Regions from separate parts of the Nonomuraea sp. NPDC047529 genome, predicted to be linked through region 3. Evidence: riboswitches for the same ligand, from Rfam matches in the RefSeq annotation. Region 3 holds a riboswitch; each other region holds the start of a gene.

Region 1 (9,288 bases), on a different contig from region 3:
CCTAGGCGATCTTGTGGATCCAGCCGCGGGTGTCGGGGCGGGCGCCGTACTGGATGCCGACGAGCTCCTCGCGCACCCGCATGGTCACCGGGCCCGGGGTGCCGTCGGCGATGGTCCAGGAGCGGTCGGCGCCCCTGACCGAACCCACGGGGGTCACCACGGCGGCGGTGCCGCACGCGAACACCTCGGTCAGCTCGCCGGCGGCGCAGGCGGACTCCCACTCGTCCACCGAGATCAGCCGCTCCTCGGTCTCCAGGCCGAGCTCGTCGGCCAGCTCCAGGATCGACTCGCGGGTGATGCCGGGCAGCAGGGTGCCGGTGAGCGCCGGGGTGACGAGCTTGTTGCCGAAGACGAAGAACAGGTTCATCCCGCCCATCTCCTCGACGTACTCGTGCTTGTGGGCGTCGAGCCAGACGACCTGGTCGCAGCCGTTCTCGACGGCCTGGCGCTGGGCGACGAAGGCGGCGGCGTAGTTGCCGCCGCACTTGGCGAAGCCGGTGCCGCCGGGCGCGGCGCGCGTGTACTCGGTCGACAGCCACACCGAGACGGGCTTGATGCCACCGGCGAAGTACGAGGCCGCCGGCGAGGCGATGACCATGTACTTGTAGGTCTTCGACGGGTAGTTGACGCCGAGCCCGGCCTGCGTGGCGAACATGAACGGACGCAGGTAGAGGCTGTGGCCCTCGGTGGTCGGCACCCACTCCTTGTCGGCCGAGACCAGGAGCTCCAGCGACTCCACGAACGCCTCCTCCGGCAGCTCCGGCATGGCCATGCGCTCGGCCGAGCGGTTGAAGCGGGCGGCGTTCGCGTACGGACGGAAGGCCACGATCGAGCCGGAGATCTGCCGGTACGCCTTCAGTCCCTCGAAGAGCTCCTGCGCGTAGTGGAAGACCGAGGTCGCGGGGTCGAGCAGGAGCGGCCCGTACGGCAGGAGCGCGGCGTCGTGCCACCCCTGGCCCTCGGTGTAGTCGATCGTGATCATGTGGTCGGTGAAGACCTGCCCGAACCCGGGGTTCGCCAGTACCTGCTCCCGCTCGGCCGCGGTGCGAGCGTGGTCGGAATGCTGCACGTCGAAGCTGAGCTTCTGAGCGATGGTCATGACGACGGTCCTTACTCTCTGCGAATCTACGATCCTGAAAGCTACTGCCCACGAGCAGTATTCGTACTTCCTATTGTCTTGCCATTTGGGATGGCAAGAGGCAGTTGGGATGGGTTCAACCCTCTGAACGCCAAAAAGCGCCTGGCAGTCCTCGTCGGGACCGCCAGGCGCGTACGGGGCTAGACGGTCCTAGCCGGATACTCGCGCGGAGATGTCGTCGCCGATCTCGCTGGTCGAACGGCCGGCGCGGCCGGTGACGCGCTCGGCGATGTCGGCGGCCACGGCCTGCTCGACCTTGGCGGCCTCGGCGTGCAGGCCGAGGTGGTCGAGGAGCATGCCCACGGACAGGATGGTGGCGGTCGGGTCGGCCTTGCCCTGACCGGCGATGTCGGGCGCGCTGCCGTGCACCGGCTCGAACATGCTCGGCGAGGTGCGCTCGGGGTTGATGTTGCCGCTGGCCGCCAGGCCGATGCCGCCGGCGATCGCGGCGCCGAGGTCGGTGATGATGTCGCCGAACAGGTTGTCGGTGACGATCACGTCGAAGCGCTCGGGCTGGGTGACGAAGAACATCGAGGCCGCGTCGATGTGGCTGTAGTCGGTGGTGACGTCGGGGAACTCCTCGGCCACGCGGTTGACCGTGCGCTGCCAAAGGTCGCCGGCGAAGGTGAGCACGTTCGTCTTGTGGACGAGCGTGAGCTTCTTGCGGGGCCGCGACTGCGCCTTCTGGAAGGCGTAACGCACGACGCGCTCGACGCCGTGGGCGGTGTTCAGCGACTCCTGGGTGGCGATCTCGTGCGGCGTGCCGCGCCGCATGACGCCGCCGGTGCCGGCGTAGAGGCCCTCGGTGCCCTCGCGGACGACGACCATGTCGATGTGCTCGGCGGTGGCGCCGGCCAGCGCGGTCTCGACGCCGGGGAACAGCTTGACCGGGCGCAGGTTGACGTAGTGGTCGAACTCGAACCTGAGCTTGAGCAGCAGGTCGCGCTCCAGGATGCCCGGCGGCACGCTGGGGTCGCCGACGGCGCCGAGCAGGATCGCGTCGTAGCCGCGCAGCTCTTCGAGCACCGCGTCGGGCAGCGTCTCGCCCGTGCGGTGGTAGCGGGCTGCGCCCAGGTCGTAGTGGGTGGGCTCGATCTTCGTGCCCACGGCCTCCAGGGCCTTGAGCCCTTCGGCTACGACCTCGGCACCGATGCCATCCCCGGGGATGACGGCCAGGCGGATGTTACGCGACTCCATGGGCGGTACCTTACCGGCTCGTCTCGGCTGACGAACACATCATCTCAATCTCCGGACAATCCGTTTTGGGGGGATTGCGACCTTTTGACCGTTTCGTTAGAGTCCGACGAGCCTAATCCACGCAGCCGCTGCGTGGAGCCGGGGACCCATCTTTCCCCCCGGGGCGAATCGGCACCGCTCTCAAGCACCGCCGTAGGGCTACTTCCAGGCCCGAGCCCGTCAGCTAACCCGGCCGGCCACGTGGAAGGACAGTCCCCTGTCTAGCATCGCCATTCTCCTGGCGGTGGCGGCGGGCGGAGCGGGTCTCGCGCCCGCCGCTCCCGTCGCTCCCGCCGACCCCACCCCCGCCATCACCCTCACCGGCCCCCAGGTGAAACAGGTCCAGGAACGGCACGTGCCGAAACCGGCCTGGAAGGTCGCCCTCGAATACGCCATGGACAAGCGCGGCACCCCGTACGTGTGGGGCGGCGCCAGCGAGCGGGGCTACGACTGCTCGGGCCTCATGCTCCGGGCCTACGAGGACGCCGGCATCGAGCTCCCCAGAGTCGCCGCGGATCAGTACGGCGCCTTCTCCAAGAAAATCGCCTGGAAGGACCTCAAACCAGGCGACCTGGTGTTCTTCAGCGGCCTCGGCCACGTCGGCATGATCTCCAAGCCCGGCTACATGGTCCACTCCCCCCACACCGGCGACGTGGTGAAGGAGGAACGCCTGTCGCAGTGGCGCAGGCAGGCCTTCGTCGGCGCGGTACGCCCCGACCCCAAGGGCGTCAAGCGCTGGGCCGACTACGCCCAGCTCCGCAAGGCCCCGGCCCCCGCCATGCTCACCGCGACCCTGTGACGACGACCTTCCCCGGCGAGTGTCCCTCCTCCTGGTAGCGGACGGCCGCCGGGATCTCGCCGAACGGGAAGGTCCTGTCGATGACCGGGGTGACCTCCCCCTGCTCGATCAGCCCGGTCAGCGTCAGCAGGTTCGCCCTGTTGCTCCCGCAGCGGACCACGTCCGCCCTGACGATCCGCTGCGGGACGAAGGACGCCGACGCCAGTGCGGCGAACATGTGGCCGGCCGGCTGCACCCAGCGGCCGGCCGGCCCGCCGACCAGCACGTACGTGCCCTTCCTGGTCAGCACGCGACGGCAGTCCGACAGCCGGCGGCCGCCCGCCACGTCGATGAGGAGGTCGAAGCGCCGGCCCGAGGTCGCGAAGTCCTCCTTGGTGTGGTCGACGACGTCGTCCGCGCCGAGCGAGCGGACCAGGTCCGCGTTGCGCCCGCCGCACACGCCGGTGACGTGGGCCCCCATCGACCTGGCGAGCTGCACGGCGAACGTGCCCACACCGCCGGACGCGCCGTTGACCAGCACCTTCTGGCCCGGCTGCACGCGTCCCTCGTCGCGCAGCGCGATCAGCGCGGTGTTGGCCGCCATCGGCACCGCCGCCGCCTGCTCGAACGACAGCCCCCGCGGCTTGGGGGCCACCTCGTCCTGCCGCAGGCAGACGTACTCGCCGAAGCCGCCCCGCAGGGACATCGCGTACACCTCGTCGCCGGGGCGGAACAGCGTGACGTCCTTGCCCGCCGCCTCGACCTCCCCCGCCACGTCGGCCCCGAGGACGGCGATGCTGGGCCGCAGCAGCCCGACCCCGCCGCCCATGACCCGGGCCAGGTACGGCTCTCCCCGCATGAAGTGCCAGTCATAGGGCTGCACGGACGTGGCCCGCACCCGGATCAGCACCTCGTCGTCGCGCGGCACGGGCCGCTCGACCTCGGTCAGGACGAGCTGGTCGGGCGAGCCGAACCTGCGCAGGACGTAGGCCTTCATCGTTTCCTCCCTCGTGGATGTGCCGTCAGTGTGGGCGCGACCTGCGCGGACGCTCAACGGTCGAAAGGCGACGGCTCGATGGCCGAAAGTACGACGGCCCGTCCCGCCGATGGTGCGAACAGGGAGGGGCCGTCCGCGCGATGACCCGGCACGGCCGCGGCCGTCACCCTCTTCCCCATGAGATGGATCGCACCTGCCGGGCTGCTCACGCTCAGCGTCGTCCCCCTGGTCGCCGGCGCCCTCCGGGTGACCGAGCTGGCCTCCGGCGCCGCCGTCACGGCCGACAACGCGCGGTTCTTCGCCATGCCCGTGCCGGTGCTGCTGCACATCCCGGCGTCGCTGGCGTTCTGCGTCCTCGGCACGTTCCAGTTCCAGGCCGGGTTCCGGGCCCGGCGGCCCGGGTGGCACCGGGTGGCTGGGCGGGCGCTGGTGGCGTCCGGGCTGGTCGCGGCGCTGTCAGGGCTGTGGCTGACGCTCTTCTCCGACCTCCCGGCGGGCGACGGCACGCTGCTGGCCGCCTTCCGGCTGCTGTTCGGGACGGCCATGGCCGCCTGCCTCCTGCTCGGCCTGGCCGCGATCCGGCGGCGCGACGTCGCCCGGCATCGGGCCTGGATGACGCGCGGGTACGCGATCGGGCTCGGCGCGGGCACGCAGGCGTTCACCCTGGCGTTCGGGCTGGCCGCCTTCGGGCCACCTGGCGAGCTGGGCCGGGCGCTGCTCGTCGGCGCGGGCTGGGTGATCAACCTGGCGGTGGCCGAGTCGGTCGTCCGCCGGGGTCAGGTGCGTACGCGGTCGGTCTCGTAGGCCCACATGGCGATCTCGACGCGGTTGCGCACGCCGAGCTTGGTCATCAGGCTCGCGACGTGGCTCTTGACCGTGCTGAGCGAGATGTGCAGCTCGGCGGCGATCTCGCTGTTGGTCCGGCCGCGGGCCACCGCGCGCAGGATCTCCTCCTCGCGGCCGGTGAGCGCCTCGACCGGCTGCGCGGGCGCCTCGATACGCCCGGCCCCGGCGAACGCGGCCAGCAGGCGCGCGGTCACGCTCGGGGCGATGAGCGCCTCGCCGCCGGCCGCCGCGGTCACCGCCTGGGCGAGCAGCGCGGGGCCGGCGTCCTTGAGCAGGAAGCCCCTGGCTCCGGCGCGGAGGGCGGCGTAGACGTACTCGTCGAGGTCGAAGGTGGTGATCACGACCACCGCCATGGGGTCGGCGACGTCGGGCCCGGCCAGCTGCCGGGTGGCCGCGATGCCATCGAGGCCGGGCATGCGGATGTCGAACAGGCACACGTCGGGACGCAGGCGGCGGGCCAGCTCGACGGCCCGCCTGCCGTCGCCGGCCTCGCCGACAACCTCGATGCCGGGCTGGGCGTCGAGGATCATCCTGAGCCCGGTGCGGGCGATCTCCTGGTCGTCGGCGACGAGCACCCGGATGGCCCCCGCCTCCCGCTGCTCGGTCACGCGGGCTTCCCCTGGTCGGTCACGCGGCCTCCCGTCGGTCGGTCATGCGGCTTCCCCTGCTCGGTCATGCGGCTTCCCTGGGCAGGACGGCGGTGACCGTCCAGCCTCGGTTGGGGTTGGGGCCCGCCTCGCAGGTGCCGCCGAGCAGGGCGGCGCGTTCGATCATGCCGATGAGACCGTAACCGGGGGCGGCGACGCCACCGGCGCGGTCGCCATCGTCGCTCACGGTCAGGCGGACGGCGGCGTCGTCGGCGGTGACGCGGACGGTGATGTGGGTGGCGTGGCGGGCGTGCCGCCGGGCGTTGGTGATCGACTCCTGGGCGATGCGGTAGAGCGCGGCGCCCGCCGACGGCGGCAGGTCGCCGAGCCCGTCCGCGACCTCCACCTCGACGGCCGGGCCGACCCGCGGGCGGCCGGCGAGCTGCCGCAGGTCGTCGAGGTGGCGGCCCGGGGCCAGCTCCGCCGGCTCGTTCCTGCGCAGCACCCGGACCATGGCCCGCATCTCGGCGAGCGTACGCGACGCCTCGGCCTCGATCACCCGCAGCGCGTCGGTGGCCGCGCCCGGCTCGGAGGCGGCGGTGGCCAGGCCCGCCTGGGCGCGGATGGCCATGGCCGAGACGTGGTGGGCGACGGTGTCGTGCAGGTCGCGGGCGAGCTGTTCGCGTTCGAGCAGTTTGACCTGGTCGAGCTCGCGCAGCCGCGCGCCGGCCCGGTACCGGAAGGCGCTGCCCAGCCCGACGGTCGCGACCAGCACGCCCAGCGCCGGGACGACGTCGCCGATCGCCATGCGGCCGGAGGCCAGCGACAGGCCGACCGCGACGAGCCCCGCCGCCATCCCGATCCCGGCCTCGCGCCCCGAACCCCACCGGAACAGCGCGTAGAGCACGATCGTCACGAAGACCAGCGTGTACGTCTCCACCGGCGCGCCGCCGGTCAGCAGCGGGGCCAGGGTGGTGACGCCGAAGACGAGCGCGACCATGAGCAGCGGCCTGGTCCGGCGCCACAGCAGCGTGGGGATCAGCGCGACGGTGACGGCCGTCGAGACCACCGGCCACCGGAGGTCGGGCCGCAGGACGCCCTCGATCACCGCGGCCGGCACGAGCGCCGCGACGAGCGCCCAGTCGCGCCACACCCGCACCGGCGGGCCAGGGGGACGAGGCTCGCGCCACACGGAACGAAGGAGGCCGGCCACCCCCACATCGTAAAGGCGCCCCCCACCCCCCGCAGAGCCCAAACCCCCACCAACCCCCGCAAGGCACGCCACCCGAACACGCCGCCCCTCCGAAGGGTCCGGGGGCCGGGGGTCAGTGTCTGCGGGCGTCGAAGATGAGGTCCCAGGCGCGGGACTTGGCGTGGGCGACCGCGCCCAGCAGGACGCCGCTGTCGCCGAGCACGCTGGCCACCACCCGCGGGCGCAGCGGCCCGAGCTCGGCGATGCGGCGCTCGACGGACGCGCCCAGCAGGTCGAGGTTGCGGCCCACTCCCCCGCTCAGCACGATCACCTCCGGGTCCAGCACGGCGGCCACCGCCACCAGCAGCCCGCCGATGCGCCGCCCCTCGGCCTCCACCACCGACCTGGCCACCTCGTTCCCGTCGGCGGCGGCGGCGAAGACCTCCCTGGCCGTCTCCAGCTCCAGCCCCGCCGCCCGGGCGGCGCGCACGACACCCGGGGCGGAGGTGACGGCCTCGGTGGCCCCGTGCGCGAACGCGTCGGCACCGTGCACGTACGAGTCGGCACCCTGGGCGAACGCGTCGGCACCCTGGGCGAAGGAGTCCCCGCCCTCCACGAAGGAGTCGGCGCTCTGCGCGGCGGCGGCGGTGGCCGGTTCTTCGGCGGCCGGGACGTAGGAGACCTCCCCGGCCGCCCCCCGCGCCCCCACGTACAGCTCGCCGTTGATCACGATGCCCATGCCGACGCCCGTGCCGATGGACACCAGGGCGAAGTTGGCCTTGCCGCGGCCGGCCCCGTGGGCGTGTTCGCCGACGGCGGCCAGGTTGATGTCGTTCTCGATGACGAGCTCGACGCCGAGGGCCGCGCGCAGCCGGTCGGCCAGGTCCGGCGGGCCGGGCAGGTTGGGGGCGAAGTCGAGGCCGCCGCGGACGGGGTCGTACACGCCGGGCGAGCCGACCACCGCGCAGGTGATCGTGCGCCACTCGACCTCCGCCTCGCGGGCCGCCGCCCTGGCCAGCTCGCCCACCAGCCCGGCCAGCTCGGCCGAGGTACGGGCCGTGTTGCGCCCGTCGGTACGCCCCGCGAACGTGCCGCGCAGGTCGGCCACGGCCACCCGGATCCAGTCGCGGCCGATGTCGATCCCGGCGACGTGGGTGGAGGCGGCGTTCATGTCGTAGAGCGAGGACACCGGGCCGGGCCGCCCGGACACCTCCCCGACCAGGTGGACCAGGCCGTCCTCCGCCAGCCCGGCCAGGGCGGCCGAGACCGTGGGCTTGGACAGGCCGGTGCTCTTGGCCAGGTCGGCGCGCGAGGCCGGGCCGTGCTCGTGGAGCTGGTCGAGCAGGCGGCGCTCGTTGAGCACCCGCAGCAGCCGTGGATTGGCCAGGTCGCGTCGCATGTCCGGCCTCCCTCCGAGGTGCACTCTAGCCAACTCGCCTGATAGTAAACTACCTTTCTTACCAAGCGGGGGCGGGCATCTTCTGAGAGGACGAAGTGCGATGCACCGAGCTTGGCGACTCATCCCCGCGGCGGCGGTCCTGCTGGCCGCCGCCTGCGGGAACAGCACCACCGGCACGACCACCACCACGCAGGCCACCACGCAGACCGACACGGCGCGACAGGGCGGGACGATCGCCCTGTTCCTCCCCGAATCCAAGACCACCCGGTACGAAGCCTTCGACCGTCCCCTGTTCGAGGCCAAGGTCAAGGCGTTGTGCCCCGGCTGCAAGGTGATCTACGGCAACGCCGAGCAGGACGCGGCCAAGCAGCAGCAACAGGTCGAGGCCGCGCTCACCCAGGACGCCGACGTGCTCGTCCTGGACGCCGTGGACGCCAACGCGGTGGCGCCCCTGGTCAACCAGGCCAGGCAGAAGAAGGTCCCCGTGGTCGCCTACGACCGTCTGATCTCGGGGATCGACTACGCCTACTACGTCTCGTTCAACAACGTACGGGTGGGCGAGATGCAGGGCCAGGCGCTGCTCGACGCCATGAACGCCAAGGGCACCACGGCCAAGGGGCAGATCGTGATGATCCACGGCTCGCCCACCGACCCGAGCTCGGCCGACTACAAGAAGGGCGCCAAGAACGTCCTGGACGGCAAGGTCAAGGTCGGCAGGGAGTTCGACACCCCCGACTGGAGCCCCGACAAGGCGCAGCAGCAGATGGAGCAGGCGATCACCGCCCTCGGCCGGGACGACATCGTGGGCGTGCTGTCGGCCAACGACGGGATGGCGGGCGGCGCCATCGCGGCCATGAAGCGCGCCGGATACAAGGAGCTGCCGCCCATCACCGGGCAGGACGCGGAACTGGCCGCCGTGCAGCGCATCCTCACCGGCGAGCAGTACATGACCATCTACCTGGACATCAGGAGAGAGGCGGAGAAGGCCGCCGAACTGGCCGTCGCCCTGACCAAGGGCGAGCAGCCCGCCGCCACCTCCAAGGTGAACAACGGCACCGCCGACATCCCGGCCTTCCTCCTCGACCCGATCGCGGTCACCGCCGACAAGATCAAGG
Region 2 (9,288 bases), on a different contig from region 3:
GAGGCGGGCTGCTGGCCATAACCCTGCTGGCCCTGCTGCCCGTACTGGGCCTCCTGGCCATAGCCCTGCTGCTGCTGACCGTAGTCGGGCAGCGACTGGGGCTGCTGGCCGTACTGCGGCTGCTGGCCATAACCCTGCTGGCCCGAGGCGGCCTGCTGGCCGTACTGGGCCTCCTGGCCATAGCCGGGCTGGGTGTACTGCTGGCCCGAGGACTGCGGCTGCTGGCCGTAGCCCTGCTGCTGGCCATATCCCTGCTGCTGGCCGTACTGGGGCTGCTGGCCGTAGCCCTGCTGCTGGCCGTGCTGCTGTTGCTGACCGTATTGGGGTTGCTGGCCGTAGCCCTGTTGCTGCTGCTGGCCATATGGGGGCTGGCCATAGGCGTCGTCCGCCCGGTAGCCGACCACAGTCACGTCCGGGTCGGGCTCACCGGGGCGACGGCCCTGGTGCTGCCCGTACTCGGGGTTCTCGCCGGATTCGTCCTGTGGATACGGCGGCTGTCCGGTGCTCACCGTGTCACCTCGCTTCGAGTGCGCATGTGGCACGTGTCAGGACACATGCCTGTGCTGCCCAACGTATCGACATAGGTATCAACAATCACCTTTCCAAGTGGTCAAGGTCCGCGTCACCCGATGTCAGATGCAGCAGCATGCGGGTGTTGCCAAGGGTGTTCGGTTTGACGTGTTCCAGATCAAGGAACTCCGCCACACCCTCGTCGTACGAGGCCAGCAACTCGGCGTAGACCTCGGGTGAGACCGGCGTGCCCTGGATGGGGCGGAAACCGTGCCTCGCGAAGAAGTCGACCTCAAAAGTCAGACAGAATACACGTCGCAGCCCCAGATCCTTCGCCTGCCGGACGAGTGCCGAGACGATCCGATGCCCGGCCCCCATTCCCCGGCACGCCGGATCGACCGCCACCGTACGGACCTCGGCGAGATCCTCCCAGAGCACGTGAAGCGCGCCGCAGCCGACGACCTCCCCGCTCAGCTCGGCCACCCAGAACTCCTGGACGTCCTCGTACAGCGTGACCGTGGCCTTCTCCAGGAGCCGCGGACCCGCGCCCGCGTAGGTGTCCACGAGACGCCTGATCGCGCGCACGTCGGGCGTGCGGGCACGCCTGACCACGACCGCGGTCTCGGGGACTGCCACTTCGGCCACCTGCTCCATGGCTCTCCAGGGTACAGATCTCATTACGGCTCAGCCCTAAATCCCACGTCTCGGGCATCTCATCACATGCTGTGTCCAGATGAACACGCCCCGACCTGGAGCTTTCCTCCAGTCGTCACCCCCCAGAATGCTGGACAAAAGGTGCAGAAGCCCGCTTCCGTACGGCTACCCACGAGATCACCTTGTGACCCTTCAGTTGTGAAACCTCTACAGACTCGGTAGTTCCGGTTGAGCGCGAACCCGGAGTGCATTAGTGTCCAGCGACGATGTTCTCCGCGTAATGCGCGCGGAAAGACACGCCCAATTCCCGCAAGGGAAGCCGGGGAACCACCGGTGGCGAGCACCTCGCGCCACCACTCGGGGTGAATCCGATCATCTCGGTAGGGCTGCTCCGGCCCGAACCCGTCAGCTAACCCGGCCGGCGTCGATGAGAGGAGCTTGGTTGGTGAAGCGGACGCTCGATCGCGAGGGGAAGCCGGGGGGCAGGCACGCCCGTCCCCGGGAGCAGGCCAGGCGCTCACGTCGCCTCGGCGTCATCGGCGCCGCCGTCGCCGCGATGCTGTTCGCCGTACCCGTCGGTTCCGCCGCCGCCGACCCGAAGCCGTCGCTCTCCGAGCTGGCCGACCAGGTCGAGAAGATGCACGAAGAGATCGAGACGCTGACCGAGGAGTACAACGGGCAGCGCGAACGGCTGAAGTCCGCGCAGAAGGCCAACGACGCCGCCCAGAAGACCCTGGCCACCAGCGAGTCCGACCTGGCCGCCAAGCGCGCCAGGGCCACGCTGCTCGCCCAGAACGCCTACATCACCGGCGGCCTGGACAAGGCCCTGGTCTTCGCCCAGTCCGACGACCCTGAGACCTTCCTCGACCGGGCCGCGACCACGTACGCGCTCGAACAGCAGCAGGGCGAGGAGGTCAACCAGCTCGCCAAGGCCATGGAGGCCGCCGAGCGCGCCAGGTCGGGCGCCAAGACCCGCATCGCCGAGGTCCAGAAGATCGTCAGTGATCTTGAGGGCAAGCGCTCGAAGATCACCAAGCTGGTCGCCAAGGTCGAGAGCAACCTCTACCGGCGGGCCGTCGGCGAGGCCGGCCGGCCCGGCACCCGCGCCGTACGCGTCAACCTGCCGGTCATCGGCAACGGCAAGGCCGCCCAGGCCGCCAAGTGGGCCCTCACCCAGCAGCTCAAGCCGTACGTGTGGGGCGCCGAAGGGCCGCGCTCCTACGACTGCTCCGGCCTGGTGATGGCCGCCTACCAGCGCGTGGGCATCTCGCTCCCCCACTACACCGGCGACCAGTGGACGGCCGGCACGCACATCAGCCGCGACCAGCTCCGCGCCGGCGACCTGGTCTTCTTCTACAGCGACCTGCACCACGTCGGCATCTACATCGGCGGCGGCATGATGGTCCACGCACCGCAGACCGGCGATGTCGTCCGGATCTCCGCGCTCGGCAATCGGCCGTTCGCCGGCGCCGTGCGCATCGCGGACTGACCGGCGATTCACTTCGGAGTTCCGCGCCGTCAGATGAGCTGGCGGCGCGCCGCCCACGCCACGGCCTCGATCGCCGTGGCCACGCCGATGCGGTCGCAGATGCCTCTGAGCCGCCGGCGTACGGTCCGTCCGCTGATATCCAGCCGTCTCCCGACCCGGTCGACGGTCACCCCTCTGGCCAGTTCAGCCAGTAACGCCAAATCCGCGTGGCTCAGCTCAACGCCTTCAGTGAGCACATCCACCGGGAGCCCTCCCCCCAACAGCAGAACTTGGACCTTTCAGTAGGAGCAAAGCCGCTCGTCTCGGTGAAGGTAAACGCATCGCGGAAAGGTCGTCAAGCACGACAATCGCCGCCCTTGACCAGTGCTATTGACATGATCACTTATATGTGACGTACTCCGCATATGTCGGCACGCCACGGTCCGCTATGAACGGTCCAAACGATCAATTCGGCGGCCCGGTCCAGCCACCGATGAGCGCCACCGACCTCCTGGGTTTTGATCCCTCGGATCCGCAATTTGTGCGCGATCCGTACGTCCGATATCGAGAGCTCCGCGCGGTCGGGGCGATCTTCAGAACGCGCGGCGGGCTGCTCGTCACGACCACGTACGAGCTGTGCGCGGCCGTCCTGCGTGACCCGATGTTCGGTCACGGAACGTCCGCGCCCGTGGCGGAAGAGGCAGGTCAGCCCGGCAGGTCGTTCCTGCTCATGGACCCGCCCGATCACACCCGGTTGCGGAACCTTGTCAGCCGCGCGTTCACCCCGCGCATGGTCGAACGGCTCAGGCCGCGGGTCGCGGCGATCACCGCCGACCTGATCGGACGGCTGCCGGAGGAGGCGGAGCTGATTTCCGGCTTCGCCCACCCGCTGCCGGTGATGGTGATCAGCGAGATGCTCGGGGTGCCGCCGGAGGACCACGAGCGCTTCCGCGGATGGAGCGAGGCTCTTGCCCGCGGACTTGACCCGATGCTGACAGACGCTCTCATGTCGGAAACGGAGCGTTCCAGGAACGAGTTCCGCGACTACTTCCGCCGCCTGATCGCCCTGCGCCGCGAGCGTCCCGGTGAGGACCTCCTGAGCGCCCTCGCGCACGTCGAGGAGTTGACCGAGGCCGAGTTGCTGTCGACCTGCGTGCTGCTGCTCGTGGCCGGCCACGAGACCACCGTCAACCTCATCGCGAACGGCGTGCTGAACCTGCTGCGGCACGGCCTGCTGCACCGCGCCGCCGAGCGGCCGAGGGAGGTGGTCGAGGAGGTGTTGCGCTTCGATCCGCCGGTCCAGCTCACCTCCAGGATCGCGCTGGAGGACAGGGAACTGGGCGGCACGCCGGTGCCCGCCGGCTCGGCCGTGCTCGTGCCGATCGGCGCGGCCAATCGCGATCCGGCCGCGTTCGCCGATCCCGACCGGTTCGACCCGGGCCGCGAGCCCGGCCGGCATCTCGCCTTCGGGCTCGGCCTGCACTTCTGCCTGGGGGCGACGCTGGCCAGGATGGAGGGCGAGATCGCGCTGTCCGCGCTGGCCGTGGCCGCGCCGAAGATGGAGGCCGCCGATCCGGAGCCGCCGTACAAGGAGAACGTGGTGCTGCGCGGGCTGGCCCGGCTGCCGGTGCGGCTCAGGCGGTAGCGTCGTAGCGTTCCCTGGCGGCCTCGACGTCCTCGATGTGCTCCTCGGCCCAGGTCTTGATGGCGATCACCAGCGGCATCAGGCTTTCGCCGAGCGGGGTGAGCGCGTAGTCGACCCGTACCGGCACCTGCGGCGTCACCCGGCGCGCCACCAGGCCGTCGCGCTCCAGGCCGCGCAGGGTCTGGGTGAGCATCTTCTGGCTGACCCCCGCGATGTGCCGGGACAGGTCGCTGTAGCGGCGCTCGCCGCGGGCCAGCGCGCTGAGCACCAGCGTGACCCATTTGTCGCTGAGCCGGTCGAGCAGCTTGCGGGAAGGGCATTCGGCGAAGTAGGCGTCGAAGGCCAGCCTGGCCTGGTCACGCCGCTGCGCCGCCGTCGTGGTCGCCACCGTCTCACTCCTTGCCGTATGTTACGCACTTCCAGGTGCCTACTTACTGAAAGAGAGTAGCTCTTCTTAGGGTCGTGGGCATGACGAACATGCGTGCACTCATCGGCGGCTCCGGCGTTCCCCTGCTGGTGTCCGCGCCGTTGCCGGAGGCGGGGCCCGGCCAGGTACGGGTCAAGGTGGCGGCGGCCGGGGTCAACCCCTTCGACCTGGCCGTGGCGGCCGGGGCGCTGGCCTCGTACGGGCTGGCCAGGAAGCTGGACTCGTACGGGATCGGCTTCGACGCGGCGGGGACCGTGGACCAGGTGGGCCCGGGCACCTCCTTCACCGTGGGCGAGGACGTCGTGGGGCTCTCCGCGCGGCTGGAGCTGCCGTACAAGGCGCAGGCCGAGTACGTCGTGCTGGACGCCCCGGCCGTGGCCCGCGCCCCGCGGAACGTGAGCCCTGCACACGCCTCCACGCTGCCGCTCAACGGCCTCACCGCCTGGCAGGCGCTCGACCGGACCGGCGTCGGCCCAGGGGGCACCCTGCTGGTCACGGGGGCGGCGGGGGCCGTCGGCGGCTACCTGGTCGAGCTGGCCGCCGTCCGCGGCGTCAGGGTGGTGGCCGCCGCCGGCGCCGCGGACGAGGAACTGGTACGCGGCTTCGGGGCGGAATGGTTCGTCCCCCGCGAGGAGGACCTGGCCGAGGGCGTACGGGCGCGGGTCCCCGGCGGGGTGGACGCCGTCGTGGACGCCGCCGTGCTGGGCCTGCCCGCGCTCGACGCCGTACGGGACGGCGGGACCTTCGTGGGGCTCACGTCGGGGGCCGCGCCGGTGCCGCTGCGCGGGACGGACGTGGCCACCGTGCTCTTCCGCTCGGACGCCGGGCAGCTCGCGGAGCTGGTGCGCCTGGTCGAGGCCGGACGGCTGACATTGCGGGTGGCCGACACGTACCCGCTGGAGAAGGCCGCCGACGCCCACGCCCGCCTGGCCGAGGGCGGGCTGCGCGGACGCCTCGTGCTGGTGCCCTGACCGCCCTGACCGCCCGATCCGGCGCCCCGCGCATCGGCGGGGCGCCGGACGACGGCTCAGTGAGTGGGCTTGACCAGCGGGAACAGGATGGTCTCGCGGATGTTCTTGCCGGTGAAGGCCATGATCATCCGGTCGATGCCGGCGCCCATGCCCCCCGTGGGCGGCATCGCGTACTCAAGGGCCTGGAGGAAGTCCTCGTCGAGCTGCATGGCCTCCAGGTCGCCGCCCGCGGCCAGCAGCGACTGCTCCACCAGGCGGTGGCGCTGGTCGATCGGGTCGTTGAGCTCGGAGTAGCCGGTGCCGAGCTCGGTGCCGAACCCGATCAGGTCCCACTTCTCGGTCAGCAGCGGGTTGTCGCGGTGGAGGCGGGCCAGCGGCGAGGTCTCCAGCGGATAGTCCATGACGAACGTCGGCTGCACGAGCGTGTGCTCGACCAGCGCCTCGAAGAGCTCCTGGACGAGCTTGCCCGAGCCCCACTTCGCGTCCCAGTGGACCTCGCGGCGGTCGGCGATCTTCCGCAGCTCGTCGAGGGTGGTCTCGGTGGTGATCTCCTCGCCGACCGCGTCGGACACCAGGTCGTAGAGCCTGACCCGGGGCCACTTCTCCGCGCCGAGGTCGATCTCGACGCCGTCGTGCACGACCACGGTGGTGTCCAGGGCGGCCACGACGGCCTTCTGGTACATGCGCTGCGTCAGGTCGGCGATGTCGTTGTAGTCGAGGTAGGTGCCGTAGGCCTCGAGCATGGTGAACTCGGGGTTGTGCGTGGAGTCGGCGCCCTCGTTGCGGAAGTTGCGGTTGATCTCGAAGACCTTCTCGACGCCGCCGACCACCAGCCGCTTGAGGTAGAGCTCGATCGCGATGCGAAGGTAGAGCTCCATGTCGTAGGCGTTGATGTGGGTCTTGAACGGCCGGGCCGTCGCGCCGCCGTGGATGGGCTGCAACATCGGGGTCTCGACCTCGAGGTAGCCCTCCTCGTGCCAGAAGTCGCGCACCGCGCGCACGGTCGCGCTGCGCACCCGGGCCATCTTCCTGGCCTCGTCGTTGACGATGAGGTCGACGTAGCGCTGGCGCACCCGCGCCTCGGGGTCGGTGAGGCCGACGTGCTTCTCCGGCAGCGGGCGCAGGCACTTGGCGGTGATCTGCCAGCTGTCGGCGAGGATCGACAGCTCGCCGCGGCGCGAGGTGATGACCTCGCCGATCACGCCGACGTGGTCGCCCAGGTCGACGTCGCGCTTCCAGGCCGCCAGGGACTCCTCGCCCACCTTGTCGAGCGAGATCATGACCTGCAGGTCGTCGCCGCCGTCGCGGAGCGTGGCGAAGCAGAGCTTGCCGCCCACACGGTTGAGCATGACGCGGCCCGCGACCGCGACCGTCTCGCCGGTGGCGGTGTCGGGCTCCAGGCCCTGGTGTTTCTCCCTGACCTCGGCGTTGGTCGCCGTGCGTGGGAAGTTCACCGGGTAAGGGTCGACGCCCTCGCTGCGGAGGCGGTCGAGCTTTTCCCTCCGGATGCGCATCTGCTCTGGAAGTTCCTCGCTCACAACAACAAAGCGTAGGGGATACGGCGAACTGCAAGCGCTCGTGACGGTTCTCTGCAGGGGCCCTGCAAGGCCCCTTTTGTACCAATGAGTCACGAGCTCCGGGGGGAGCCGGCAAGGAGCCGGCCCGAGAGGAGCTCCGGGAGAGATCATGATGAAGAAGATCGCGACGGGCATCCTCGCCATCGCCGCCACCAGCGCCGTGGCCCTGTCGCTTCCTTCGGCCGCCAGCGCCACCACCGCCACCGCCGCCACCGCCGCCGACTTCGACGACTACTCCGACTACTGGGGCCCGGTGTACGCCAAGCAGCACCTGGCCAAGGCCCAGGGTCACGTCGACGTCGCGTGGGACGAGGAGGACTCCAACGAGGTCCAGGTCACCGGCCGGCTCTACGACCTGGACGACCGCGACTACGACGAGGGCGGCAAGTGCGCGTACGTGAAGTTCCAGGCCGAGGACTCCGACGGCGACTGGTCCACGGTCTACACCAGGAAGTACTGCGGCTCCCCGGGCTACAAGAAGTTCCACTTCGAGGAGAACGACGTCTTCACCCTGCGGGTCAAGGTCTGCCAGGTTCCCGAGCAGGGCACCTTCGCCACCAAGTGCGGCTCCTGGCGCGAGCTCTACAGCGCCGAGGACGCGTGACGCTCATAGGTGACACCACGACCGACAGGCGGCCCCCCTTCCCAAGCGGGGGCCGCTTGTCACGTTCTAAGCGGTGTTCCGGTGATAAATCAGGCGCAGGCCGATGAGGGTCAGCCAGGGCTCGTGCACGTCGATCGAGCGCGACTCGCCGACCACCAGCGCCGCATGGCCGCCGGTCGCCACGACGGTCACCTCGTCGGGGTCGTCGGCCAGCTCGGCGGCCATCCGCTCGACGATGCCGTCGACCTGGCCGGCGAAGCCGTAGATGATGCCCGCCTGCAACGCCTCGACCGTGTTCTTGGCGATCACCGAACGCGGCCTGACCAGCTCGACCTTGTGCAACTGGGCGCCGGCGGCGGCCAGCGCGTCGACCGAGATCTCGATGCCGGGGGCGGTGACCGCCCCGACGTACTCGCCCTTGGCCGACACCGCGTCGAAGGAGGTGGCGGTGCCGAAGTCGACGATGATGCACGGGCCGCCGTACTGGTCGATGGCGGCCAGGGCGTTCACGATGCGGTCGCTGCCGACCTCTTTGGGGTTGTCCATGCGGACCGGCACGCCCGTGCGCACACCGGGCTCCACGATCACGGCGGTGACGTCGCCGTAGTAGCGGCGGCACATCTCCCGCATCTCGTTGAGCACGCTCGGCACGGTCGAGCAAATGGCGATGCCGCTGATGTCGGCGCCCTTGAGCAGTGGTGACTGGGCCAGCAGCCCCTGGAGCACGACGGCGATCTCGTCGGCGGTGCGGCGGGCGTCGGTGGCCAGCCTCCAGTGCTCGATGACGTCCTCGCCCTCGAACAGCCCCAGCACCGTGTGCGTGTTGCCGACGTCGATCGTGAGCAGCATCAATTACCCCCGCAAATCCAGTGCGATGTCCAGGGCCGGCGCCGAGTGGGTGAGCGCTCCCACCGCAAGGTAGTCAACGCCAGTTTCAGCCACATCACGAGCCGATTCCAAGGTCAATCCCCCACTCGCTTCAAGCGCAACCCTGTTTTTCGCCCGACTTTTCACGATTTGTACGGCATATACGGTGTCCTCGACCGTGAAGTTGTCCAGCAGGATCTCCTCGGCGCCCTCGTCCAGCAGGGGCTCCAGCTGGACGAGCCGGTCGATCTCGACCTCGATCGGCAGCTCGGGATAGCGCTCCCGCACCGCCCGGTACGCCTCGGCCACGCCGCCGGCCGCCACGACGTGGTTGTCCTTGATCAGGGCCGCGTCCGACAGCGACCTGCGGTGGTTGACGCCGCCGCCGCAGCGCACGGCGTACTTCTCCAGGGACCGCAGACCCGGCAGGGTCTTGCGGCTGTCGCGCACCCGCGCCCGCGTGCCCTCGATCGCGGCGACCCACCGGGCGGTCATCGTGGCCACCCCGGACAGGTGTGTGAGCAGGTTGAGCGCGGTGCGCTCGGCGGTCAGCACCGCCCGCGTC
Region 3 (9,288 bases):
ACGTCCTCCTCCTCGGGGCGCAGGCGGACCAGCAGCGAGCCGCCGGGCTCCAGGCGTACCACTTCGGTGTCGGCGACGCTGTCGGCGCCTCTGAGCTGGAGCATCACGTTGAGGTCGGCCTGCCGTACGCCCATCCGGCGCAGCGCGGAGGGGATGAAGTGCCCGTCGCGGGCCAGGACGACCGGGGCGCCCTCGAACATCCTGCCGACCGCGGGCACGGTCGCCGCCCACCGCACCACGAGCGCGTTGACCGCCACCAGGATCACCACGCCGACCAGGCCGCCGATCAGCGAGTTGTCCGGGCCGATGATCGCGTTCTGCACGACGTTGCTCATCAGCAGCATGACCACGAAGTCGAAGTTGTTGAGCTGCGCGATGCCGCGTTTTCCGGCTATGCGGAGCAGGACGGCGATCGTCACGTAGACCGCGATCGTCCTGACGGTCTTGTCGGCGAGCGAGACCCCCAGGTCGAACAGGTCGTTCACCGGCGCCTCAGCTTGGCGATCAGCCCCAGGTCCTCCACACAGCGGCCGAGGCCCAGCGCCACCGAGTCGCTGGGCCGCTCCGCGCGCCGGACCGGCATGGACAGGCCCTCCTGCATCCGCCGCCGCAGGCCGGGCAGCAGCGCGCCGCCGCCGACCAGCACCATGCCCCGCTCGCCCAGGTCGGCGGTCAGCTCGGGAGGGCAACGTTCCATGGTGTACTCGGCGGCCCGCACGATGCGCTCGACCGATTGCACGGCGGCCTCGCGGACCCGGGCGGCGGGCAGCGCGACCGCGCGCTCCTCGCCGGTGCCGGAGTCCCTGCCGTGGATCAGCACGTTCCCGGCCGGCTCCCGGGTCGCGTGCAGCTTGGCCGACTCGGCCTGCCGGTCGTCGGCCAGCAGGCCGTGCTCGTCCTCGACCAGGCGGGCGACGGCGCGGGTGACGGCGTTCCCGCCGCCGCGCACGGTTCCGGCGGCGACCACGGCCCCGCAGGAGAGCACGGCGACCCTGGCGGCGTCGCGGCCGATGTCGACGACCATGTGCCCGGTGCCGTCGCGCACCTGCAGGCCCGCGCCGAGCGCCGCGGCGATCGCATGCTTGACCAGCAGGATGCCGCGGGCCTCCGCCTCGAACCCGGCGTCGCGCAGCGCCACCCGCTCGATCGGCGTGAACTCGTCGGGCACGGCCATGACCAGACGCGGCCGGGGGAAGGGGTGCCGGTGCACCTTGCGCAGGAAGTGCCTGATCATGCGCCGGGCGAGCTCGCCGTCCTGGGGCAGGCCGTCGCTGATCGGCCAGTACGTCTCGCCGTCCGTGACGTCCACGGCGTCCGCGGCCTCGGCGCCGTAGCCGAGGACCTTGCCCGTCTCCCTGTCGCGCATGACGGCCGAGGGCTCGTCGAGCACGATGCCCTTGCCCTTGGCATAGATCCTCGTGCTGGCCGCGCCGAGGTCGATCGCCAGGTCACGACCCAGGAGGCTCATCGCCGTACTGGGAGGTAGACCATCATGCCTGGGTGTATATCCGGGGCTGCTCCAACGCAACACCAGGAACCGAAGAGTTCCGTTTTACCCTTCGCGCCGCAGGGCGGCCAGGGTCTCGTCGGCCCAGGCGACGCCGGAGCGGACCTGGCGGAGGCCGAGGGTGAGCGCGTAGTTGCCGAGCCTGCCCTCAGGGACGCAGTCGAGCACGGCGAGGCGGGCCACGAAGTGGGCCTTGATGCGCTCGACCACGGCGATGGCCTGCTCGGTGTCCAGCAGGGGCAACAGGAACGCCTGGAGGGCGGTCTCGCTGCGCACGGTCGCCGACGGGTCGTGGCCGACCAGCCAGTCGGTGAGCAGCGCGCGGCCTTCGGGGGTGATGGCGTAGATCTTGCGGCCCCGCGCGCCCTCGTGCTCGACCGTCACCAGGCCGTCGGCGGCCATCTTGACCAGCTCGGGATAGATCTGCGTGTGCCCGGCCTGCCAGACGTGGTTGAGCGAGTGCTCGAACTTCTTGGCCAGGTCGTAGCCGCTGGCCGGGCCGACGCCGGAGAGCAGCCCGAGAAGGGCGATCCGCAGGGACATGCCCGCCAGCATAGCAAAGGCTTGACATGTCAGCTCTTACCTATCACTCTCTACCTGTGACTAATGACATGAAGGCCAAGGGCAATGGATTGGTGCTGCTGGCGGTGCTCGGCGGGATGTTCCTGGCGATGCTCGACCAGACGATCGTCGGCACCGCGCTGCCCCGCATCACCGGCGAGCTGGGCGGCACGCGGCTGTACACGTGGGTGGTCACGGCCTACCTGCTCACCTCCACCGTCACCGTGCCGCTGTACGGCCGGCTGTCCGACCAGCACGGCAGGAAGCCGCTGCTGCTCGTCGGGATGTCGGTGTTCGTCGTCGGATCGGCGCTGTGCGGCCTGGCGCAGGACATGACCCAGCTCATCGTGTTCCGGGCCGTGCAGGGGCTGGGCGCGGGCGCGCTGCTGCCGCTCTCGCTGGCCCTGGTGATGGAGATGTTCCCGCCCGGCCGGAACGGCGCCCGGGTGCAGGGTGCGCTCGGTGGCGTGATGGCGTTGACGTACCTGGCCGGGCCGTTCCTGGGCGGGCTGTTCACCGACCACGCGAGCTGGCGGTGGGCCTTCTACGTGAACGTGCCGCTCGGGATCGTGCTGATCGCGATCGTGGCGCTGCGGCTGCCGTTCCGTCCGGGCACCGGCGGCGGGGGGCGGCCGGACTACCTGGGCATCGCGGTGTTCAGCGTGGCCATCAGCGCGCTGCTGCTCGGCCTCACCGAGAAGGGCCTGGACGGCAACTCCTGGACCTCCCTGCCCGTGGCCGGGCCGATCCTGCTGGCCCTGGTCCTGCTGGCCGTGTTCGTGCTGGTCGAGCTGCGGGCGGCGAGCCCGATCATGCCGATGCACCTGTTCCGGGACCGCACGTACACGCTGGTCAACGCGACCTCGTTCTTCACGGCCTTCTGCATGTACGCCGGTGTGGTGTTCCTGCCGCGCTACTTCCAGCAGGCGCTGAACGTCAGCGCCACCGAGTCCGGGCTGAGGATCTACCCGATGACGCTGGCCATGGTGGCGGGCAGCGCGCTCATGGGGACGCTGATGTCCAGGACGCGCACGTACAAGCCGTGGCTGGTGGGGGCGCCGTTCCTGCTGGTGGCCGGCAGCCTGCTCTGCCTGAACCTGACCCTGCGCACCGACGGCCTGCTGCTGGCCGGGTGGATGGTGCTCATCGGGCTCGGCATGGGGCCGATGTTGTCGGGGTTGACCGTGGCCGTGCAGCAGGCCGTCGCGCCGCAGTACATCGGCACCGCCTCGGCCAACCTCACCTTCTTCCGGCAGATCGGCGGCTCGGTGGCGCTGGCGCTGGCCGGCACCGCGTACACGTCGGTCATCACCACGGACGCGCCCGTGCACGGGCTCGCGGCCGCGCACGCCTCGGCGGCGGCCGTGGTGATCCCGTCGCTGGGCGTGGCGGGCGCGGTGATCGCCCTGGTCGCGCTGGTCATGATGCCCGGCAGGCGGCTGGAGCAGACGCCGTCGCCGGAGAGCAGAGTGGAGGCCGGTTTCGCGTCGTAAGCGGCGTCATGCGAAGCTGTGGATGTCCCCAATACCAGGAGGTCCTCATGGCGGAAACACCGGAGCCGGAAGTCAGCGAGACTCCCGAGGACGAGATGAAGCGCAAGTTCCGGGAGGCGTTGGAACGCAAGCGCGGGCAGCAGGCCGACTCGGCCGCGGGTGGCAGGGGCGTGGACCCGTCGAAGATCCACGGGGCGCACGGCCCGGCCTCGAGTAAAAGATCCTTCAGGCGCAAGAGCGGCGGCTGAAAGGTCGAATTTAGCTGGGGGTACGGCATGCCGTGCCCCCTTTCTCTTTACCTCGACAGGTAGATCTTTACCCGGTTCATGACGATTCGTTTGTATTTGTCCGAATCTCTGGGTACCGTCTTAACCAATTACCAGCTGGTGGCGTAGTCCCTACCAGGAGAGGGGCGACAGCTGGCGCCGAATCCCGACTTGTCGGGAACCGGGGACCCATCTCATTGGGGTGAATCCGGCCCTGTGCCGGTAGGGCATCTCCACGCCCGAACCCGTCAGCTAACCCGGTAGGCGAGATGGAGAGGACTTCACGCATGTACCACCTCGTCGTACCCCCGGACAGTGTAGTGACGACCGCCTGCTGAGCGGTCTCTTCCCCGACTTTCCCCCACGCGCCGCGTAACCACCCTTTCGGCGCTCTGCCCGGTTACGCACCGTAGTCACGCGCGTTCCCCCTGTCCCCTCGCGAAGGACTTCACTGCTTCATGTCTCGATTTGGCCTGCGCTCTCTCGCCCTGTTGTCCGTGTCCGCCATGGGCGCGCTGACGATCTCCGCCACCGGCGCCCACGCCGACACCGGCGACGACCAGAAGATCCTGCTCAAGGGATCCACCAAGGCTTCGTACTTCTGGGACGACTCCTCCGGCCGCGCCGGCGACACCGGTCTTCCCGCCAGCGGCAAGCCCATGCAGAAGGGCCTGGCCGCCAGTCCCAGCTGGCCCCTCATGACCGAGGGTTACGTGACCTACAACGGCAAGAAGATGCCGTTCTTCGTGGGCGACCGCGGCCCCGGCGAGCCCTCCAACCGCGGCGTCATGCTCGACCTCGACGCCAAGACCTTCGCCGAGCTGACCGGCGGCACCTTCAACTCCGACACCCTCGGCGTGGACGGCAACGGCGGCCAGGGCCACATCAAGATCGACTACGTCATCACCAAGTGGGGCGACGGCAAGGGCAAGAAGAACTACCCCGTGGCCTTCTCCAGTGGCGCCTGGAGCAGGTACGACGCCAACCCGGCCGAGCCCCCCAAGGTCCTGGCCGAGGCGCCCGCCGACGACGCGGCAACCTCCGCCGGCGGTCAGGGCAACGTCGGGAAGACCGTCGCGATGGGCGGCACCGTCATGGCCGGCGTGCTGGTCCTGGCCGGTGGCGGCGTGGTGCTCGGCGGCGAGCGCCTGCGCAAGCTCCTCAACGACTGACCCACGGACATTCCGGCCTTTACGTCGGACGACCAGAATGACATTCTGGTCGCTGTGATCCAGCGCGCAGCCGCCAACGGCATCGAGATCGCCTACGAGAGCTTCGGCTCACCCGCGGGCAGGCCCCTGCTGCTCATCATGGGACTCGGCGCCCAGCTCATCCACTGGGACGACGAGTTCTGCGAACTCCTGGCCGAGCGGGGGCACCACGTCGTCAGGTTCGACAACCGCGACGCGGGCCTGTCCACGCACCTCCACGACTAGGGCGTTCCCCCATGGGGAGCGCCCTCGCCGTACGTGCTGGACGACCTGGCCGACGACAGCGCCGGGCTCATGGACGTCCTGGGCCTGCCCGCCGCGCACGTCGTCGGCGCCTCGATGGGCGGGATGGTCGCCCAGGCGCTGGCCATCCGGCATCCCGCGCGCGTGCTGAGCCTGACCTCGATCATGTCCACGCCCAGCCCCCAGGCGGCCCCGCCGACCGAGGCGGCCGCCGCGGTGCTGTTCGCCAAGCCCGCGACCGATCGCGAGTCGGTCGTTGCCGGCGCCCTGGCGACCTGGTCCGTCATCGGGTCGCCCGGCTACGAGCTGGACCGCGAACGCGTCGGCAGGCTGGCCGGGCTGGCCTTCGACCGCTGCCACGACCCGGCCGGCACGGCCCGCCAGCTGGCCGCCATCATGGCCTCCGGCGACCGTACGGCGGCACTGGGCGGGCTGAGGGCGCCCGCGCTGGTCATCCACGGCGAGGACGACCAGCTCGTGCCGATCGCCGGCGGCCGGGCCACCGCCGCCGCCATCCCGGGCGCCCGCCTGGTCACCTACCCCGGCATGGGCCACGACCTGCCCCGCCCCCTCTGGCCCGAGATCATCGCCGAGATCAGCGCCCACACCGGCTCCGCGGCCGCCGTACGCCCGGAGGTCGCCACGGAGCCGTGAGCGGGCCGGTCAGAGCTCCAGCTTCTCCTCGATGACCTTGAGCATGTGCCGGGCCAGGGCCAGGTTGGCCCGGTTGCGGTCGAGGGCGAGGTAGAGGAACAGGCCCTTGCCGCTGCGGCCGGTGAGCGGGCGGATGATGTGGTACTGCGCGGTCAGCGTGATGAGGATGTCCTCGATGCCGTCCTTGAGGCCCAGCGAGTCCATCGTGCGCAGTTTGGCCTTGATGACCTCGGTGTTGCCCGCCGCCGCGACCTGGAGGTCCAGCTCCTTCGAGCCGCCGAGCGTGCCGAGCGCCATGCCGCTGCCGTGGTCGACGATCGCCGCTCCGATCGTGCCGTCGATGCTCATCATCTCCTTGAGGGAGACGTCCATGCCTGCCATGCTTTCCTCCGCTTCGGTGGGATGGTCAGTGCTTGCGTGCCACGGCGGCCACGGAGGCCGCCGTCTTCCTGCCCTCCAGCCGCAGGAGCCCGACGTTGGCGCCGGGTCCCGCCAGGACCGTGAGGACGATCGTGGGGCCCGCGGCGTAGAGGGCCACGAACCCGGCGGTGCCGGACACGAGGGTCTCCTCGAACGTCCCGCGGCCCGCCATGGTCAGCATCCGGCTGCTCATCGCGAGCAGCGCCGCCGACAGCGCCGCCACCTGTTCGCCGGTGTCGCCGTCGAGGTCGCCGGCGATCCGCAGGCCGTCCACGGTGCAGGCGACGCTGCCGGTGACGTCAGGGGTGCGTCCGCGCAGGAGCTCCATCTCCGCCAGGACCTCTTGCCGTAGCTCCACGGGTGGCCTCCTCCTGCGTCGTGAGGGGAACCTCACGGCATCTCCTCCAGCGCCTTCTTCAGCCGCCGCAGCAGCGTCAGATCGGTCGGGTCGCCCGTCGGCACCGGCCCGGCGGCCGTCCCCGTCCGCCCGTCGCCGGCGGGGACGGCCACCGGGCTCGGCACCCGTTTGGGCAGCGCCTCCCCGTGGTCGGGGTGGCGCCGGGGCTGCGCGGGCCGTACCGGGTCCGGCGGGACGAGCAGGCCGGCGGCGGCCAGCTTCCTGACGGCCAGCAGCACCGAGTAGCCCGACCGGCCGAGCTGCCGGGCCAGCTCCAGCGGGGTGGCCTTCTGGTCGGCCCGTACGACGACCTCCCACTGCACCTGGCTGAGCGTCACCCCGTGCCCGGGAAGGCGCGGGATCGGCCGTACGGGCTGGGTGTCCACGTCGGCGGAGGGCCAGATGCCGGCGAGCTGCTCGCGGCGGCGGGCGGATTCGCGCACCAGCTCCGGGACGTCGAAGAACCACTGCCCGCCCAGCCAGTGCTCCTCCCCGGGCCGGAACTTCGGCCGCACGCCGGTCACCGGCAGCAGGAAGAAGGCGGCGTCCTGGACCACGCCGAGCACCGCGTACTGGAGCTCGGCCAGGGTGACCGGGCCCTCCTGGAGCAGCCGGGTGCGGCCGCCGTCGGCCTGGAGGGCGCGCAGGGCCGACTCCGACATCCGCCCACGGGCCGCGAACAGCCGCTCGACGCCCGGCGCCTGGGCGCACTCCATGTACGTCACGCGCCCTCCCGACAGGTAGATCGTGCCGTTCCTGCCCAGGCGGAGGGCGCCCGTCGCGCGTTCGCGGGCGAGTCCGGACAGGAGCGAGTCGAGCGCGGCCATGGCTCAGGTGGTCAGCAGGTCGGAGATGGCCCGCAGGCGGTAACGGGCCAGGGCCAGGTTCGAGCGCTCCAGGTCGAGGCGGACGTAGATGACCAGCGGCCCCTCGAAGACCGTCTCCAGCAGCCGGAGCAGGTGGTGCCCCCGGTCGGTGGTGACGAGCATGTCGTCGATGCGCACGATCTCGCCGGGACACGTCCGGGTCAGCCCGTCGGTGGTGGCGCGCAGCGCCTCGGTCAGCGCGGCGGCGGACCTGTCGGCGTCCACGCCGGACGCGCTGCTGAAGGCGACCGCCATGCCGCTGGTGCCGTCGACCAGCATGGCGTCGAGCGCGCCCGGTATCGACATGACCTCCGCCAGGCACGTGTCCACTCCCAGCACCGCGAGCCTCCCTCCGTCGTGGGACGGGGAAAGCGTAGGGGGTCACAAGAGATCAGAAGGGACGCGTTTTACCAGGAGATACGTTTTTATACGGCCAGGGCGAAGAAAAGCATCACTAGTGCGGAAATAAGATCAATTCACGAGACTTTTTCACGATGGCGGATGATTTCGGAAACGTTCTCCTCGGCCCACCGCGCCACCACCGAGATCGGCGTGTGCAGCGAGCGTCCGAGGTCGGTCAGCGCGTACTCCACCCGCGGTGGCACCTCGGCGAAGACCTCGCGGGTGATCAGCCCGTCCAGCTCCATGGCCCGCAGCGTCTGCGTGAGGACCTTCGGCGTCACCCCGCCGATCCGCCCCCGCAGCACGGTGAAGCGCATCGGCCCGTCGCTGAGGCTGAGCAGCACCAGCACCGACCACTTGTCGCCGATCCGGTCGAGGACCAGCCGGGTCGGGCAGTTCGGGTCGAAGGCATCACCGGTATCCATAAGGTACTTATAGCACGATGAAGTAACCAGTATCCATTGGATACTGTGCTTCTCATGAAGATCCTCGTGTTCGGCGCGACCGGCATGATCGGCCAGCGCATCGTCACCGAACTCACCGGCCGCGGCCACGACGTCACCGGTGTCAGCCGCCGCGGTCCCGTCAAGGGCGACGTCCACGACGCCGCCACGCTCGCCGAGGGCTACGACGCCGTCGTCTGCGCCATCGCCCCGCCGCGCGACGGCACCGAGCCCGAGCCGCCGTTCCTGGCCGCCAACCGCGCGCTCATCGACGGCCTGCGGACCGCCGGGGTGAGCCGCGTGGTGGTCGTGGGCGGCGCGGGCAGCCTCAAGGCCGGCCCCGGCCTCGACCTCGTCGACACGCCCGGCTTCCCGGAGATCTACAAGAAGGAGGCCAGGGCCGCGCGGACGGTGCTCGGGCTCTACCGCGAGGTGACCGACCTGAACTGGACCTACGTCTCACCCGCCGCCGAGATCGCGCCGGGCGAGCGCACCGGGGTCTACCGGATCGGCCACGACGACCTGCTCAGCGACGCCGACGGCCGCAGCTTCATCACGGCCGAGGACTACGCGGTGGCGATCGCCGACGAACTGGCGGAGAACGCCCACCCGCGCACCCGCATCACCGTCGCCTACTGATCGTCCTCGTCCTGGTCGTCGGGCAGCAGCGCCTTCTCGTCGGGCTTGTGCACCAGCACGTTGTCCACGTACGACTTCACCGCCGTGGCCAGCCCGACGTCGCCGCCCGCCGTCTCCGACAGGTACCAGCGGTGGTCGAGGATCTCGTGGAAGAGCTGCGCGGGCTCCAGCTTGCCGCGCAGCTCC

What was found. A riboswitch is a leader RNA that binds a small molecule or an ion and turns the genes downstream of it on or off. The one in region 3 is predicted to bind cyclic di-AMP.
Region 1: another riboswitch for cyclic di-AMP. It lies ahead of ABZ815_RS14160 (C40 family peptidase); the one in region 3 lies ahead of ABZ815_RS18125 (hypothetical protein).
Region 2: another riboswitch for cyclic di-AMP. It lies ahead of ABZ815_RS26200 (NlpC/P60 family protein); the one in region 3 lies ahead of ABZ815_RS18125 (hypothetical protein).

What each region holds. Positions count from the first base shown of each region.
Region 1 covers NZ_JBEYTJ010000007.1:217,589-226,876, reverse strand. The annotation lists gene ABZ815_RS14170 (branched-chain amino acid aminotransferase) at 2-1,099, opposite strand; gene ABZ815_RS14165 (3-isopropylmalate dehydrogenase) at 1,289-2,335, opposite strand; cyclic di-AMP (ydaO/yuaA leader) riboswitch at 2,435-2,588, shown strand; gene ABZ815_RS14160 (C40 family peptidase) at 2,619-3,173, shown strand; gene ABZ815_RS14155 (NAD(P)-dependent alcohol dehydrogenase) at 3,157-4,149, opposite strand; gene ABZ815_RS14150 (DUF2306 domain-containing protein) at 4,327-4,953, shown strand; gene ABZ815_RS14145 (response regulator transcription factor) at 4,926-5,603, opposite strand; gene ABZ815_RS14140 (sensor histidine kinase) at 5,668-6,795, opposite strand; gene ABZ815_RS14135 (ROK family transcriptional regulator) at 6,908-8,173, opposite strand; gene ABZ815_RS14130 (sugar ABC transporter substrate-binding protein) at 8,274-9,288, shown strand, end outside.
Region 2 covers NZ_JBEYTJ010000017.1:126,008-135,295, reverse strand. The annotation lists partial or broken gene ABZ815_RS26210 (hypothetical protein) at 1-584, shown strand, start outside; gene ABZ815_RS26205 (amino-acid N-acetyltransferase) at 595-1,164, opposite strand; cyclic di-AMP (ydaO/yuaA leader) riboswitch at 1,452-1,603, shown strand; gene ABZ815_RS26200 (NlpC/P60 family protein) at 1,610-2,653, shown strand; gene ABZ815_RS26195 (LuxR C-terminal-related transcriptional regulator) at 2,683-2,895, opposite strand; gene ABZ815_RS26190 (cytochrome P450) at 3,174-4,277, shown strand; gene ABZ815_RS26185 (helix-turn-helix domain-containing protein) at 4,267-4,665, opposite strand; gene ABZ815_RS26180 (NADP-dependent oxidoreductase) at 4,746-5,675, shown strand; gene lysX (bifunctional lysylphosphatidylglycerol synthetase/lysine--tRNA ligase LysX) at 5,732-7,213, opposite strand; gene ABZ815_RS26170 (hypothetical protein) at 7,362-7,856, shown strand; gene ABZ815_RS26165 (type III pantothenate kinase) at 7,923-8,705, opposite strand; gene ABZ815_RS26160 (L-aspartate oxidase) at 8,709-9,288, opposite strand, start outside.
Region 3 covers NZ_JBEYTJ010000010.1:98,414-107,701, forward strand. The annotation lists gene ABZ815_RS18100 (YetF domain-containing protein) at 1-485, opposite strand, end outside; gene ABZ815_RS18105 (rod shape-determining protein) at 482-1,468, opposite strand; gene ABZ815_RS18110 (PadR family transcriptional regulator) at 1,553-2,050, opposite strand; gene ABZ815_RS18115 (MDR family MFS transporter) at 2,107-3,561, shown strand; gene ABZ815_RS18120 (DUF5302 domain-containing protein) at 3,609-3,809, shown strand; cyclic di-AMP (ydaO/yuaA leader) riboswitch at 3,975-4,109, shown strand; partial or broken gene ABZ815_RS18125 (hypothetical protein) at 4,334-4,762, shown strand; gene ABZ815_RS18130 (hypothetical protein) at 5,054-5,263, shown strand; partial or broken gene ABZ815_RS18135 (alpha/beta fold hydrolase) at 5,294-5,935, shown strand; gene ABZ815_RS18140 (hypothetical protein) at 5,945-6,316, opposite strand; gene ABZ815_RS18145 (roadblock/LC7 domain-containing protein) at 6,342-6,713, opposite strand; gene ABZ815_RS18150 (hypothetical protein) at 6,746-7,579, opposite strand; gene ABZ815_RS18155 (roadblock/LC7 domain-containing protein) at 7,583-7,957, opposite strand; gene ABZ815_RS18160 (helix-turn-helix domain-containing protein) at 8,095-8,445, opposite strand; gene ABZ815_RS18165 (NAD(P)H-binding protein) at 8,500-9,102, shown strand; gene ABZ815_RS18170 (DUF4032 domain-containing protein) at 9,096-9,288, opposite strand, start outside.